4 regions of the Paraburkholderia nemoris genome follow, and region 4 is predicted to be linked to each of the others. Evidence: riboswitches for the same ligand, from Rfam matches in the RefSeq annotation. Region 4 holds a riboswitch; each other region holds the start of a gene.
The links. A riboswitch is a leader RNA that binds a small molecule or an ion and turns the genes downstream of it on or off. The one in region 4 is predicted to bind cobalamin.
Positions count from the first base shown of each region.

Region 1 (4,066 bases), on a different contig from region 4:
TTGTCCACAGAAAATGTTCATAGGGTTGTTGATAACAGCGGGGCATCGTACCTAAGTGCTTGACGCAGATCGGTTTGTTGCTTGCGGCGCGGGGGGACGCAGCGATGATCGCCTACACGGTTGGCGCGGAGCCGCGCATTGCAGAGGGGTGGCTTATCCACAGAAAACGTTCACAAGCCTGTGGATAACATTCCGGCAAACGCGCCAAGTACTTGATGTATTTGGCTTCTCTCGCGCTGCACGTCGGCGTGACCGCGGCTCGCGCGGTCACGCCGTTCACATCAAAGGTAAGCGGACTTCGCGGCGCTGCGGCTCGCGGGCGCCAGCAATTTGCTTCGCTCAACGAGGGCGCCGAACAGCAGCCCAGCGGTCGTCCACATAATCACCTGCATGCCGATGGCCGCGACGCGGAATTTCCACAACAGCACTGCCGGGAAAGCCGCCGGCACTTCGTTGATCGTCGGCATCGACAGTTGCACGGCAGCAATGATCGCAACGAACACCACGCCCGCCACGATCGAGCCATTCCACGCGCCCAGCTTCAGCGCCGCGCGGCGTCGAACCTTCAGCGAAAACACCATTGCCGCCAACGAGATCGCAATCATCAGGAAGAACAAGCCGGTCCGCATCCCGATCGTCTCGGGGTCGCCCACCGAGGGTGGATTCGCCGGGTACTTGATGTTCGGGACAATCACCAGCGTGATAAACGCGCCAAGTGCGAGCCATGCGGACAACGCGCGCGCACTCAGCGTGCCGACGCGGCCATATGCATACGCGAACACCAGCGAGAACAGCCCGCCGAACGCGGCGCCGTACGTCACCACGCCCGTCAACAGTCCGAGGCCGGCCTGGGTGCCGCGGCTCACCAGTTCGGGTTCGGGCGCTTCGCCTTTGGCGGCGTCGGCCTTTTCCTCGAAGGAAATCGCCTGATCGACCTGCGGCTCGCCCACTAATCTCGCGAAGCCGAACGTGAGCAATCCCGCGGCGATGCCTGCAAGCATCCCGCGTACCAACAATTTACCGACCATGTTCGACTCCGTTAGTGGCAGGGAAAGCCGAGCAGATGGCGGCCGTCGTGCACGAATTCGTGCACATACATGCCGGGCACCAGCGACGTGGCGCCCTGTTCCGCACCAACGAAATACAGCGCGAGCAACAGCAGCAAGCCGCCGAACACGACCCAAGGCAGCAGTTCACGCAGCGGAATCGGCGTAGGTTGGGCGACAGGCTGTGTCGTGGAATCGAAAACAGCGTTGGACATAATGGACATCTCCTGGGGGTAACGCGCCCCGATAGTCGATTGAAGAGGGATGGTGCGAAGCTCAGGTCTGGCTTTCGGCTCATGAATGCCGATTACAGTGGCGCGACCGCGCCGGGCTCTCACCGGCTTCCGTGCTTCGCAGTGACGCTATTCTACGCGCTAAACTTTGCCTCCCGGCAATGCAAAGCATGCACGCGGCGTCCCGCTTTAGGCCGGTCTTTATGGAAATCAACTGAATGGACATACGGCTGTTACTGATCAGCCACGCATCGACCGCAGCGATGCGCGCGGGCCGCTTCCCCGCCGACGACCCACTCGACGCACGCGGCCTCGCCGAAGCAGCCGCCGCACGAACGCGTCTGTCGATTCCGGATGACGCGGCGGTTTTCGTCAGCCCTGCCGTTTGTGCGCGCGAGACGGCGTCGGCCTTGGGGCTCGGTGCCGCGGCATCGGCCCCGGGCGCATCAGCCGACGAGGGGCTGGCAGATATGGACTACGGCCTGTGGCATGGCCGTCGCCTTGCCGATCTCGCGGTCGAAGCACCGGACGACCTCGCCGCGTGGACACATGATCCTGACGCAGCCGCACACGGCGGCGAGTCGTTCAGTCAACTCGTGAAGCGGGTGGGACAGTGGCTCGACACGCTAAACGGTGCGTTGAGCGAGGGCGTCATACCGGGCAACACGCAAAACGTGGTCGCCGTCACGCACGCTTCCGTGATCCGGGCCGCGATCGTTCATGCGCTCGGCGCGTCACCGGCCGTGTTTCCGCGCATCGAAATCGCGCCGCTCTCGATGGTCGAGTTGCGACGCTCGCGACGCGGCTGGACATGGTGGCCGGCGTCGCGATAACGGCCGCACGCGGACAGCCCGAAACGCATGTGCCCACTCACTTGCCCGATACAACCAGCCGCAACTTGCTCGAATCAGCCCGCGTCAACGTGATATCAGTCCGTTTGGCACGCGTGCCTAGATAAAAATGCTGACGACCCGGTGAATTCTGATCATGCGTCGCGTCGGGCAGGCACGATGCGATGTCCGCCGCGACACCCTGCAGTGCATCCGTGCTCGAACCGGCATCGTGATGCGGCGTCCACGTGCATTGATAACTCCCACGGCTCGCCGAACATTGGGCGTCATCGCCGTAGGGTTGCGCAACGCCCTTGCCGTCTTCCGGTGTGAGCGAAGCCAGACCGTCCGGCGCCGCTGCGACGATCCGTTTGAGCGACGCACATGGGCTAGGCGCATCGTCGGCATTGGCGCTGCACGGCAGCAAGGCGCCAAGCGATACAGCGGCGATCGCGGCCGCGAGGATTCGGGTCTTGTTCATGTCGGCACAGTCCTTTGAAAGCTGGCCTTATCGCAGTAGCACGGTTCATGCCTTGCCGAACAAGGCCGCCAGCCCCTGCGCCGATGCAAAAATCCCGTTCGCGTCGTGCCCGACGCCGTCGATCACAAACGTACGATGCTTCGCCGCCGCTTCCGGACACCTCAACGCCATATAGCGCGAGTAAGCCAGTCCGCGTCCCAGCCGATGCTCGCCTTGCGTCTGCGCCGCGCATGAACGGTCGAGTGCCGGATGCTGCGGATCGCAATCCGCACCGCCGAGCAGCACGGTGACGTCACGACGCGCATAGCGCGATTCGAGCGCATCAGCCGAGCCAGCCTCCCCGCCACTCGAAGCATAGGCCGGCAAATCTTCGAGCCCATACTTCCAGCGATTGAACGACGGACATGCCGTCGCATCGAACGCCACGAATTCACCTGATGCTGTCGGCCGCATCGCATCGAAGTACACATACGACGATGGATTCGCGACCACATAGCGCACTGCAATTCCGCGCGCGACGAGCGGCGCCTCACCCCGCGTCACCACGGCGTAGCGCTGCACCACCTGGCCACCGCCCGAATGCCCGGCGATCACCACCTCGGTCAGCGACGCAAACTGCTCGCGCGACGCCAGCGTCTGCAGAATGGCGTCGAGCACATCGAACGAACTGAGCGGCGCCGGACCTTTGGCGTTGTCGCCGCCCATCCAGCCAGTCCATTCCCAATGCAACGTGGATGGCGGTAACGCATGCGCGCCAACGTCAGCACTCGCGAGGAACTGCGGCACGATCAGCAGCGTATCGGCTGCATCGCCACCAGCCAGTGCGCAGGCACGCTCCGCAAGATTGAAGTACGTATCCGCATTGCGCAGGCGTCCGTGAATCAGAATCACGGCACGCTTGACGTCATGCGTCGGCGCAAGCCAGTCGCCGTTCGCGAACACCGGCACCGTGCCGCTGCCCGCAGGCGTCGCGACACTCAGATGCCGGCTGGCGACGACGGCAACCGGACGTTCATTCGGCGCGCGTTCGTCATCTGTAATCAAAGGCTGGGTCATGCAATAAGCTCGTGGGTCATCTAATCAGTCTGGCTAGGGGCGCTGGCTAGTGGCGGTTAACGCGTGACGAACTTCGCCGTTGCACCGCCCGGCTCACGTCCCGAGCGCGTGAAATACACCATCGCGAGCGACACGAAACCGGCAAAAATCAGGTAGAACGCCGGCGTCAGACTGCTGCCGGTCAGATGCGTCAGGGCGGTGATGGTGAGCGGCGCCATGCCGCCGAACAGCGTCACCGCAATGTTGTACGAGAGCGCCACGCCCGCCGAACGGTTGCGCACCGGAAACAGCGTCGCGAGCATGCCGGGGTGCGAACCGGACATGGCGGCGAGGACCACCGTCGCGACCATCTGCGCGATGAACAGATGCCCCGGCGTCGGATTCGTCACGACGAAGTGATACAGCGGATACACGCACACC
Region 1 covers NZ_CAJNBO010000002.1:424,512-428,577, reverse strand. Annotated here, with positions in the region: gene KHO33_RS04545 (CbtA family protein) at 282-1,028, opposite strand; gene KHO33_RS04540 (CbtB domain-containing protein) at 1,040-1,261, opposite strand; adenosylcobalamin (AdoCbl) riboswitch at 1,315-1,402, opposite strand; gene KHO33_RS04535 (histidine phosphatase family protein) at 1,498-2,112, shown strand; gene KHO33_RS04530 (hypothetical protein) at 2,150-2,590, opposite strand; gene KHO33_RS04525 (alpha/beta hydrolase) at 2,636-3,646, opposite strand; gene KHO33_RS04520 (MFS transporter) at 3,703-4,066, opposite strand, start outside.
Region 1: linked by a shared signal. The riboswitch ahead of KHO33_RS04540 (CbtB domain-containing protein) and the one ahead of cobW (cobalamin biosynthesis protein CobW) in region 4 are both predicted to bind cobalamin.

Region 2 (4,066 bases), on a different contig from region 4:
CGCCGAGCGCGTATTACCGAGTTCGCGCGCAAGCGCAGGCACGTCCTGATGCGTCAGCGTGCAGATCACCTCGTTGTTGGCAGGCAGTCGTGCGCGCGTGATGCCTTGCGCCACCATGCCGGCGTCGCACAGAATCGGCGCGCCTTGTGCCAGTGCCGTACGGCCCGCCGTGCCTGCGCCTTCGGAAAACTGAAGATCTTCAACGACGTCGACCATGCCGCAGGCGTGGATCACGCGCACCGCGAGTTTCTCGAGGTCGGCAGGGATACGCGATAAGTCGGCCTCCGCACGTATCGTCGCGAAGGATTGGCGATAGATCTCCTGACCGTCGCGAATGTAATCAAGCATCTGAGGGGCTCCGGGCCGGGTGTGCCAATGGGTCGAGCATGTCGGCGGCCTGTTCGATCGTGAGTTGGTGCGCGACGCACGAGCCGAAACCCGGCTGGCTGTCGCGGCGATAAAGGTCGTAGATGCCGGGTGCCGCGGCCAGCAGTGTGTACGGCGCGCAATGTGCGGCGGCGCATGAGCGCGGACAGCCGCTCAGATGGACGTCGACGCCGTCGGGCAGGCGATCCGCTAGAAGCAGCGCGTCGGCTTTGGTGTCAGCGAGGCTTTTTGCGCAGCCTGTGGAACCGGCGCAGGCGATTAAGTGCGTAATGGGTTGTGCGGGATCGCAGGCGAGTCCCAACGCGTTCATTTCAGCGAGCACGGCGGGCGCGGCATCGGCAGCGATATCGGGCAGCAATACGCTTTGCCAGGGCGTCATGCGCAGTGTGCCGTTGCCGTGCTGTTGCGCGAGCGTGGCGAGGCTGCGCAAGGTCGCGGCGTCGAGGCGTCCGAGCGGCGGTTGGCCGCCTACGTGCAGCGTTCCGACGACTCGCTGTGCGTGCGCGCCGAGTCGGAGCGCGGCATCGGCAGGCGTGGGGCGTTGCCAGTTTGCAAGCGATGTGTCGCGTGACAGCGGGAAATCGACGTACGTTTGAGCGTGCTGCAATAGCGCGTCGAGGGGATGCGTGGCGAGCAGGTGGCGCATGCGCGTGGCATCTGGGGCGGCCAGATCGAGGAACGTGTGCAGCAGCGCGCGGACGAGGTCTATGACTTGCGAAGGCAGCACTGCGGCGAGAGCGCCGGCATCGGCATCGGCATCGGCATTCGCGTTCGCCTTAGCCGGCGGACAACCCGCCAACCCAAACACAAATCGCACACCGTCTTCCGCCTGCGTCGCCGCCAGCCATACGTCGTGCGGATGATCCAGCCTGGCAAGACGCTCACCACCATCGAGCAGAAGCGCGAATTTCGGCGACAGCGCCGCGAACCGCGCCTCGGATTGCAGCAAGGCGAGCAGTTCGACGCAAAGCAGCCTCGTATCGAACAGCGCAAATGGATCGCGCCCGGCAGTCGGGCTCACCATCACATTGCGCACATCATCCGCAGCGGATGCCGAAATTGAGCCAGGCGCTTGTTGTGCGGTCGTCGATCGCGTATTTGAAGCATCCGCTGCGTCGAACCGAGATGTGTCAGAAATATCCGCGGAGGTCGCGAGCAGCACGCCGGAAGCATCCACCGCGCCAGCCTCTGGAATCGGCCCAAGCCCCGCATCGACCAGCATCGCGATCAACGCCGTTTCATGCCCGCTTCGCACGCCACGCACCTGCAGATTCGCGCGATTGGTCAGCTCGACCACACCAGCCGCATGCAGTTCACTGACCTCGGCAATCACCGCAGCCTGCAACGCGCTCAACTCGCCACCGGGCAATTTGATCCGGCAAATCCCCCCATCGCGCGCGGCAACGATGCGCAGCAGCCCCGGACACGCCGAAGACCGCAGCACGAGAGCCGCGTCGGGCAAAGCAGTGGAGGGCGAAGCTTGATTCAAGACGGACACCGGGTTGAGCGTCGCGCGACGGCCCGAGCAAGCCGCAAAGCGGCCATTGCTACGGCATCGGTACACCCCGCCCGATGTAGGCTGGCACGAACAGTCTGGCCGGCAGGTCTCCTGGCTGGCAGGTCATGGTCCGCCGCGGCCTTCCCGGTCGAACCAGTGGCGCGGAGCGCAGGCGGACTCGCTGCATACAGTTGCGGGGGCAGCCACAGCGACACTGTGTTCCCTCTTCGGCCCCGAAGGGCACCGGCGGCTGTATTATGCCTTTTTTCGAACAGCACAACGAGGCTGGACGCTCTGATCGGCGTGGCACAGCGCAATATTTGAAGATACAGAAAGAGGATGGATGCATGCCGGCGTGGCTGACCGTGGTGGGCATAGGCGATGACGGCTTCGCCGGCTTGGGGAAGCCCGCGCGGCGTGCTTTGCTGGAAGCGTCGGTGGTTTATGGCGGTGAACGTCATCTGGCGATGCTGCCCGCGCGCCTCGCTGCGCGCCGCGCGGCATGGCCGAAGCCGTTCGATCTCGCGCCTTTGCTGGCGGAGCGTACAGGGCCCGTGTGTGTGCTGGCGAGTGGCGACCCGATGCTGTTCGGCGTCGGCGCGACGCTCGCGCGGCAGTTGCCGGCAGGTGAGTTGCGGGTGCTGCCCGCGCCCTCGTCGTTGTCGCTGGCGGCCGCGCGGCTTGGCTGGCCGTTGCAGGATGTCGCCACGGTTTCGCTGGTGGGACGGCCGTTGCCGACGCTGAATGCTCATCTGCACGACGGCGCGCGCGTCTTCGTGCTGAGTGCCGACGGGCGCACGCCCGCTGCACTGGCCGAACTGCTGAATGCGCGCGGTTTCGGCGCGACCCGGATGACTGTGCTGGAACATTTGGGCGGCGATCTGGAGCGGTGTATCGATGGCCGCGCGGACCAGTGGCCCGCAGGGGAAGTGGCGGCGCTGAACCTGATCGCGCTTGAATGCCGTGCAACGGAGGGCGCTCCGCGTTTGCCGCTGACCGTCGGCTTGCCTGACGACGCCTTTCGCCACGACGGTCAGTTGACCAAACGCGACGTCCGCGCAATCACACTGGCGCGCCTCGCGCCGACTCCAGGCGAATTGCTATGGGATGTGGGCGCGGGCAGCGGCTCGATCGGCATCGAATGGATGCGCGCGCACCCGACCTGCCGCGCGATCGCGATCGAAGGGCACGCGGAGCGGCAGCGGTTCATCGAGCACAATCGCGACGCGTTGGGCGTGCCGGGTTTGCAACTGGTGGCCGGCCGGGCGCCTGATGCGCTGGAAGGATTGGCTGTGCCGGATGCCGTGTTCATCGGCGGTGGCGTGACGGTGCCAGGTGTGCTCGACGCCTGCTGGGCGCGCTTGCGTGACGGCGGACGTCTGGTTGCCAATGCGGTGACCTTGCAAGGCGAGGCAGCGCTGGCGGCGTGGCGTGAGCAACACGGCGGCACGTTGACCCGCATCGCGCTGGCCGATGCACAGCCCCTCGGCGGCTTCGATACGTGGCGCCAGGCGTTGCCGATTACGCTGCTGGAAGTCACGAAGCTGGCCGACGGCGCCGACGGCACGTTCCGTGCGAACAGCACGAACAGCACAAACAGCACGAACAGCACAAACAGCACAAACAGCACGAACAGCACAAACAGCACGAACAGCACGAACAGCACGAACAGCACGAACAGCACGAACAGCACTAGTGGCGTCAATACCGCCAATGACACCTCGACCGCCTCCGCCGACTCACCACCTCACCCGTAATGCGCGAAGAAACGCCCGAACAACCCGCGCCGCTGCGTAGCGGCTACACGACCGGCAGTTGCGCCACCGCGACGTCGCTCGCGGCCGCGCGTCTGTTGCTCGCGGGTATAGTCAGCGAGGTCGCGGAGATCGTGTTGCCGAAGGGGCAGCATGTGCCGATGCCGCTGGTGTTCTGCCGCCTGAGCGCCGAGGGCGCGGAAGCCGGCACAGTAAAAGACGCAGGCGACGACCCCGACGTGACACACGGCGCGATCGTATTCGCCCGCGTGCGCTTGCTTGCCGAACCGGGTGTGATATTCCGCGCAGGGCCAGGCGTTGGCACCATCACGCGCGCCGGCCTCACGCTGCCCGTCGGCGAACCGGCGATCAATCCCGTCCCGCGCAAGATGATGACTGAACATCTGACCGAACTCGCGGCGGAACA
Region 2 covers NZ_CAJNBO010000001.1:526,650-530,715, forward strand. Annotated here, with positions in the region: gene KHO33_RS02310 (precorrin-8X methylmutase) at 1-348, opposite strand, end outside; gene cobG (precorrin-3B synthase) at 341-1,885, opposite strand; cobalamin riboswitch at 1,970-2,148, opposite strand; gene cbiE (precorrin-6y C5,15-methyltransferase (decarboxylating) subunit CbiE) at 2,233-3,642, shown strand; gene KHO33_RS02325 (cobalt-precorrin-5B (C(1))-methyltransferase) at 3,642-4,066, shown strand, end outside.
Region 2: linked by a shared signal. The riboswitch ahead of cobG (precorrin-3B synthase) and the one ahead of cobW (cobalamin biosynthesis protein CobW) in region 4 are both predicted to bind cobalamin.

Region 3 (4,066 bases), on a different contig from region 4:
GCCCAGCGTGCCGCTGCTATCTTCACGGGCGCCGCTGACGATCCACTCGCCGCCAACACGCCACCCGGCAATGCTGCGATTCACCGCCAGCGACGCGAAGCGCCTTGCACGCCGCACGAGATCGGTATCGCTATCGAGGTCGACGGGATTTTGCAGCGTCACCGACGCACGCACATCTGTCTTGCCCACATGGCCGCTCCACGATCCCTCAAGCCCCTGCACCTTCGCACGGCCGACGTTCTCGGCCAAAAAGATGCCGGGCGTAACCTGCTCGTAGTCGATCAGATTCGAATAACGCGTCTGGAACGCGCTCAGACGCATCACGCCAAGCGCGTTCGACGCGTACTGCAACGCTGCTTCGATCGAATGGCTGCGCTCGGGCTGGATCGACGGATTGCCGCTGAGCGGATAGTACAGATCGTCGAAGCTCGGCGCGCGGAACGAATCCGAATAGCTTGCAGTCGCCTTCCAATGCTCGGTGATGTCGAAACCGTAGCCGAGATAGTAACTGTTCGCCCCGCCGAAATCGGAATACTGATCGCGCCGCACGTTGGCCTGAATCTGATTGCGCCCAAAGCGCCCTGTGTAGCCGACAAAGCCCGAATCGACATGCCGGTCGGGCGCAGCGAACGTATCCGAATCGAGGCTCTGATCCAGATGCTCATAGCCGACCTGCAGTTTCTGCTGCGCGGCGAGCGCGAAATCGTTCTGCCATGTGTACTGGCGATTGTCGGTATCGAAGCGGCCGTTGTAGATGCCGTTGGTATTCGCCACGCTGCGGTCGTCGCCTTCGGAAACGATGAAGTGCGTGGTCCACCAGTCGGTCAGCTTGCCGTTCGCGAACACCGACACCTGGCGCACTTTGCTGTAGAGGTTGTTCAGATCGATCGGCACGCCGTACGCGTTGTCGTAGCTGTTATTGCCGTTCGACTGGAAATAGGTGACGCCCGCGTCCCACTTGTCGCTGAACTTGTGACGCAGCGAAGCCGAGATACTTTCGTTCAGATAGCCGTTTGCGTTCGGATTCGCGTTGGGCGCCTGAGACGGATTGAGCGACGAGAAGCCGTCGTCTTTCGAACGCGCGAGCGAAATGCTGAAGGTGGTGTTGCCGTCTTTATCGAGCGCGCCGTTCACGCCGGCTTGCTGTGTCTGCGTGTGATAGCTGCCATAGCCCACCGAAAAATTGAAACGCGGCGGATGGTCGCCGCCGTCTTTGGTGAATACTTGCACCACGCCGCCAATTGCGCCGGAGCCGTAAAGCGCGGACACGTTGCCATTCACCACTTCGACGTGATCGATCTGATCGAGTGGAATCTGTGCGAGTTGCGGCGCACCCAGGCTCACGGAATCAACCCGCACGCCGTCGATCAGCAGAAGTGATTGCGTCGACGACGCACCGCGCAGAAACAGGCTCGTCGTGGAACCCGGGCCACCGGTGCGCGAGATTTGCGCACCGGGCGCGAGTTGCAGCAGGCCGGGCAAATCGGTCGCGGTCGTATCGGCAATGTCCTGCTGATCGAACAGCGTGGTCTGCGGGATCGCATCGGCGAGCGGTTGCGGCCCGCGCTCCGCGGTCACGACAACGGGCGACAACACCGCGGCTGACGAATCGCTCGCCCCCGCATCGGCAGAAGAAGATGAAGAAGAGGAGGAGGACGAGGACGCAGAAGAAGCGGCAGCTTGCGCATGCACGACGAGCGGCAGGCTCGCAAAGGCGAGCAACGCCGCGCGAGCGATAGGGGACAGCATGGGATGACATTCCTGTGGATAGCGTGCGCGGCCCGCTTCCCCGCGGGCCGATGCGTAACGAGGCGCCCGCGTTGTTTTACGTTTGCGCGGGAACGAGCCTCTCCCTCTGGCCGGTATCCGGGCTGGCGACACATCGATCCCGCCTTCCCACGCGTGACGCGCAGTGGCACACTCGCGTGTTCAGCTTCAAACACGCGATCAGGATCGACCTGCATGACGAATGCGGTCGCTTACCGTTGCGGGGGCAGCGCAGGTTGGCGCGTTCAGGCGAAGCGCGCGCCCTGCTTCCCGTTTAACTGCGCACACTGTCGAAAAGCGCGCGCGGGCACCAAAGTGCGGCCAGTTTAGGAGCGGCCCTCGGGTCCGTCAAGAATGGTTAATCCGCGCGCAAACTGTTCTGTTAAGTGCAGGTTATTGTCCGATGCATGAGTTGTTTTTCATCATATGGTCGATAAAAGCCGGCACAAAGCGATGTTGTTACGTCTCGAAACGAGACAATTGTCGGAACCTGCGACATTCCGCGCTAAAATGCGATGTCTTTAGAGGACGCAGCAGATGCTCACCGAACTCGAAACACTTTCACAGAATATCGGCAAGCTGATCACGATCAGCCAACGCCACAATGAAGCGCGTCTCGCGCTCGAAGATCAGCTCGCCCAAACGCGTGCGGAAGCCGAGGCCACGCGCACGGAACTCGCGCTGATGCGCGAGGAGCGCGATGCGCTGCAGGCGGAACGCGACGCGCTGTCGGCAAAGATCGACGACGCACAGGTGCGCCTCAATGCGATCCTCGAAAAATTGCCGCGGGCCCGCGCGCACAGCGAGCCTGATAATCAGCTCGACCTGCTCGAGGCCGCGCCGCATGAGGAAGAAGCGGAGAGCGACGTCACCCGCCATGGAGAAAATGCATGACCACCAAGCAGATCGAAGTATCGATTCTCGGCGTGCCCTATCGTCTCGCCTGCTCGCCGGAAACTGAAGGCGCGTTGCTTGAAGCGGTTGCTCGCGTCGACGCCGAGATGTCGAAGATCCGCAATAGCAGCAACGTGCGCGGCACGGATCGCATTGCCGTCATGGCCGCGCTGTCGCTGGCATCAGAACTGCTTAAGCTGCAAAGCAGCGTGCGGCACGGAGAAGCATTTCCCGCTGAAGAAATCCGGCGTACAATGCACCAAATGAACGAGCAACTGGGTACTGTGATTCAGCAGTACAGCATGTAAAGTATCTTGTAGCCGGTCCTGAGATCGGCTGCGGATTCAAACGAGGTGCATGAGCAAAGATTCATGCAAACGTCTTGAATTCAATCGGTTTGACTTCCCTGCCTGGTTCGCCAAGGTCATATATTCCTTGAACCAATGCCATGTGCACGGTTGTGGAAATTTGTAGCACGGGTGTGCGCGTCACTCTGTCTGATGTACCCGAAGTGCTGCTAACTGCGACCAATTCTGAACTCCCGGTTCAGGATGCCGGCCTAGCGGCTAAGGCGGGGACCTTATTCAAACGGCATCGGACTTCGGTTCGGTGCCGTTTTTCTTTGGGCCGCGATTTTTCTTGCTGTATCAAACCTTTAACGTTCAACTCGATTCATGCGCTACTGGCTAATGAAGTCCGAACCGGACGAAGCAAGCATCGACCATCTCGCAGAGGCGCCGCACCATACGTTGCCGTGGACCGGCGTGCGCAACTATCAGGCGCGCAACTTCATGCGCGACATGATGCAGGTCGGCGACGGTGTGCTCTTCTATCACTCGAGTTGCCCGGAGCCGGGCATTGCAGGGCTCGCGGAGGTATCGTCCACCGCGTATCCAGACCCCACTCAATTCGACAAGAAGAGCCCCTACTACGACCCGAAGTCGTCGCAGGAAACGCCGCGCTGGCTACTCGTCGATGTGGTGTTCAAGAAGAAGATCCCGTTGATTCCGCTTGCCGCGCTGCGCGAGCATGAGGAATTGAAGGACATGCGTGTGCTCGTCAAAGGCAACCGTCTTTCGATCACACCGGTGACCGAAGCTGAATGGCGCTTCATCACTAAACGTCTTGTTTAACGTTGCATACTCACATGCGGCCCGTTGCCGCTTGTGTCACGCGCAAGTCTGTGCGCCGATGAACACAAACGTTCAGCAAACGTCAAATTAGGGAACCAAGCTCAGGTTACAAGCGCCTAACGGACTCGCAAACGTTGTGCCACGCGCATGGCGTTCGCTCCAATCGTGCACAACCTGTTCAAGCAAGGAGTCCAAGAATGACGAAAAACACCGCACGTGCACTCGCTCTCGCTCTCGTTTGCGCCGCGCCTGCTGCGCTCGCGTTGACGCCG
Region 3 covers NZ_CAJNBO010000004.1:81,960-86,025, reverse strand. Annotated here, with positions in the region: gene KHO33_RS07310 (TonB-dependent receptor domain-containing protein) at 1-1,749, opposite strand, end outside; cobalamin riboswitch at 1,841-2,097, opposite strand; gene KHO33_RS07305 (hypothetical protein) at 2,305-2,661, shown strand; gene KHO33_RS07300 (cell division protein ZapA) at 2,658-2,969, shown strand; RNA gene ssrS (6S RNA) at 3,062-3,243, shown strand; gene KHO33_RS07290 (EVE domain-containing protein) at 3,336-3,794, shown strand; gene KHO33_RS07285 (SIMPL domain-containing protein) at 3,992-4,066, shown strand, end outside.
Region 3: linked by a shared signal. The riboswitch ahead of KHO33_RS07310 (TonB-dependent receptor domain-containing protein) and the one ahead of cobW (cobalamin biosynthesis protein CobW) in region 4 are both predicted to bind cobalamin.

Region 4 (4,066 bases):
CCGTAAGGTTCGCTGCCGACATTCACCGCATCCCGCGCCAAAGCCAGCGACGCCACGCCACCGATCACCACGATCGCCGGCGAGCCGAGTCCAGCGCGCGAGACTGTATCCGCGAACTCCCCGAGCCGCGAGAGCGCATGCCGTTGCTCGGGGCGCGTGGCCGATTCGATCGCTGCGCACGGCGTATCGGCGCTCATCCCGGCCGCGAGCAATGCGTCGACGATTTCGTTCAGTCGCCGCATGCCCATGTAAATCACCAGCGTCATTCGCGTAGCGACGAGCGCGGCCCAGTCCGGCTCGCCGCTGCCGGCGCCGTGTCCGGTGACGAACACCACGCCTTGCGCGTGATCGCGATGCGTCACAGGAATGCCGATTGCCGCGGGCGCCGCAATCCCGGCGGTGATGCCATTGATCACGTCCACGCTGATGCCCGCGGCATGCAGCGCCTCTTGTTCTTCGCCGCCACGACCGAACACGAACGGATCACCGCCTTTCAAACGGGCGACGCTGCGTCCCGCCTGCAGATGCTCGAGCATTTGCGCGACGATGCCGGCCTGCGGCGTCGACGGATGCCCGCCACGTTTGCCGACATACACGACCAGCGCGTCGGCGCGCGCGAACTGCAGTACTTCAGGATTCACCAGATCGTCGACCAGCACCACGTCGGCCTGTGCCAACGCGCGTGTCGCCTTGAGCGTCATCAGTTCGACGTCGCCGGGGCCGGCGCCGATCAGCCAGGCGCGGCTCATCGCGGCGTGCATGGCGCGTGCCATGTCGTGACAAACGAGAGCGGACGAGGCGCGAAGATGCCGGAGGCGGCAGAAATTGAGGTCATGCGGTGCTACAGATTACGCGCAACGAGAAACGCCGCTCGCCGCGCTTCCCACAGGAAAACGCCAACGGCCGCGCCACGTCGTGCTTCAGCGCCTTCACATCCGTCCCTCGCGGATTCCGGCGGCCGGCAGCGTGACGTTCGCTGCCTCCGCGTCTGGCCGGTATCCGGGCTGGCGGCCTCATGCGTTTTGCCTTCCCGTCCGGATTCGTCGGACAGTGGCATCAAAAACGCATGCGCGATGCGAAAGCACCGCAGGTCGCTTACCGTTGCGGGGACAGCACAGGTTGAGCGCAGCGAGCGCGGCCTGTTTCCCGTTTAACTGCACATGCGAACGCATATGCGGGCACCAAACGCGCGCATACGATAGCACATGGCAGGCCGCGCCGGCACTGTGGAAAGGCCTTGCCGAAGCCCGCGTTTCCTTGACGGCACGGGGCGCTCGGCCTAAACTCGCACGCACTTTGGTGCTCGTGTGCGCGCTCGTGCGCATGCAGTTAAACGGGAAACAGGGTGCCCACCTGCAATGGACCGGGTCAACCTGTGCTGCCCCCGCAACGGTAAGCGAAAAGCGGTGCGTTCCTGAGCGCCGCGGAGCCGGCTTCGATGTCCACGCGCAAGGCCGCGTCGGCATATAACCACTGGGCGAGAAACCACTCGTCCGGGAAGGGGAAGCGGCGCTTTCGCCAGCCCGGATACCGGCCAGACTACGAAGAACGACCATCGCGGGGATGCGGTGGCGCGTTCATGACCTCATTCTCGTTTCCAGTTTTCGGTTGCCTCGGCAACGCCGTTGTTCGTCCCCGTGTTTTGTTAATGTCGTGGTTTGGGGTATGTGCCCCGTTTGCCCGGCCTATACACGATGCCTCGGCGTGCACGAGCAACTCCTACGGATGGACCTCACGATGCAAACTCAAATGCGCAAGATCCCCGTCACCATCGTCACGGGCTTTCTCGGCAGCGGCAAGACCACGCTGCTGCGGCACATTCTTCAGCATGCGGGCGGCAAGCGCATCGCGGTGATCGTCAACGAGTTCGGCGAACTCGGCATCGACGGGGAAATCCTCAAGGGTTGCGGCATCGGCTGCGATGAAAACGGCGTCGAGACCGAAGGGCAACTGTATGAACTCGCGAACGGCTGCCTGTGCTGCACCGTGCAGGAAGAGTTTTTCCCGGTGATGGAAAAGCTCGTGGAGCGCCGTGAGCAGATCGATCACGTGCTGATCGAGACGTCCGGTCTCGCCTTGCCGAAGCCGCTCGTGCAGGCGTTCAACTGGCCGCAGATCAAGAATAGCTTTACCGTCGACGCGGTTGTCACCGTGGTCGACGGCCCGGCTGCGGCGAGCGGTCAGTTCGCCGACAACCCGGTCGCCGTGGATGCGCAACGCAAGGCCGATCCGAATCTCGATCACGAATCGCCGCTGCACGAATTGTTCGAAGATCAATTGTCGGCGGCCGATCTGGTAATTCTGAACAAAACGGATCTGCTCGACGAAGCGCGTCAAGCTGCTGTCGAAACCGTTATCCGCGAAGAAATTCCGCCGCAAGTGAAGATCGTGCGCGCACAGATGGGTCAACTTGATCTGCATACGCTGCTGGGCCTCGAAGCGGCCTCGGAAGAAACAATCCATCTACGCCACGACCATCACGGTTCGGCCGAAGACGCTGATCATCACCACGACGAGTTCGATTCGGTTGTCGTGCACGCGAATGTTTTGTCGCGCGAAGCCGTGATCGCCGCGTTGCAAGGGCTCGTCGAAACCAACACGATTTATCGCGTCAAAGGTTTCGCGGCGCTGCCGGGCGCGGCGATGCGTCTGGTTATCCAGGGCGTGGGCCGTCGTTTCGATAGTTACTTCGACCGGCGCTGGCAAGCGGGTGAAACCGGCGCAGATCAACAAAGCCGCTTTGTGCTGATCGGCGAAGACCTCGACCAGGCCGCGCTGCAACAGGCATTCGACGCCGCGTTGGGCACCGTGGCGAGCGCCCAGCCGCAGCAGGCGTAACCGGTCATGCATCTGCTGCGCACCACGCCGGGCGGTTTTGTCGACGATACCCAGGGCGTGATCCGGATCGATCAGCAGCCCGCCGATATCGTGGTGCTCAGCTCCGCGGATACCACGCTATCGTTGCTCGCGAGCGTGTTTCCTCGCTTGGGCGAGGGCTTTCCGAGCGTGCGGCTTGCGAACGTCACGTATTTGCGGCAACCGGCTTCGGTCGATTTCTATGTCGAAGACGTGTTGCAGCATGCGCGTGTCGTGGTGGTCGATCATCTCGGCGGCGAGGCATACTGGCCGTACGGCATCGAACAGGTGGTCGCCCTCGCCGAGCGCAAGCAGCAGACGCTCGCGATGTTCTCCGGCGATCTGCAGGAAGACCCGAATCTGCTCGCGCGCAGCACCGCTGACGCCGATCTGTGCCATCAGCTATGGCGCTATCTGCGTGAAGGCGGACCGCAGAATGCCGAGGCGTTCCTGCGGTTTATCGCGTACCGCTCGCTTGGCTGGGGGCGCGAGCCTGCGCTGCCGCGCGCGTTGCCTGCCGCGACGCTTTACCATCCCGAACGCGACACGCCGACCATTGCCGACTGGCAGGCGCGCTGGCTTGATGACGCGCCGGTCGCTGCGATTCTGTTCTACAAGGCGCATTTGCAGGCGGCCAACACAGCGGTGTTCGACGCCCTGATCGATGCACTCGAAGCACAAGGCCTGAATCCGTTGCCGATCGCGATTACCTCGCTCAAAGATGCGATGAGCCGCGACGTCGTACAGCAGTTGTGCGCGCAACATGATGTCGCGCTGGTGCTGAATACAACCGCATTCGCCGCGTCTGCTATCGACGACCCCGAGCCGCTTGCGCTCGCCGGCGACGCGCCGGTGCTGCAGGCGATCCTGAGCGGCGGTAATCGTGAAGATTGGGTTAAGGACAATCAGGGTCTCAATTCGCGCGATATCGCCATGCATATCGCGCTGCCGGAAGTGGACGGCCGCATCATCACGCGGGCGATCAGTTTCAAGGGGCTCGCCTATCGTTGCCCGCATACCGAAGTCGATGTGGTCCGCTACCAACCGGACCTCGAACGCGTCGGCTTTCTGGCCGAATTGAGCCGCCGCTGGTGCCGTCTGCGCACGCTCGATAACGCGGACAAGAAACTCGCGCTGATCCTCGCCAACTATCCGATGAGCGAAGGGCGTATCGGCAATGGCGTGGGGCTCGATACGCCGGCCTCGGTGG
Region 4 covers NZ_CAJNBO010000013.1:5,939-10,004, reverse strand. Annotated here, with positions in the region: partial or broken gene cobA (uroporphyrinogen-III C-methyltransferase) at 27-749, opposite strand; cobalamin riboswitch at 974-1,201, opposite strand; cobalamin riboswitch at 1,281-1,553, shown strand; gene cobW (cobalamin biosynthesis protein CobW) at 1,738-2,838, shown strand; gene cobN (cobaltochelatase subunit CobN) at 2,845-4,066, shown strand, end outside.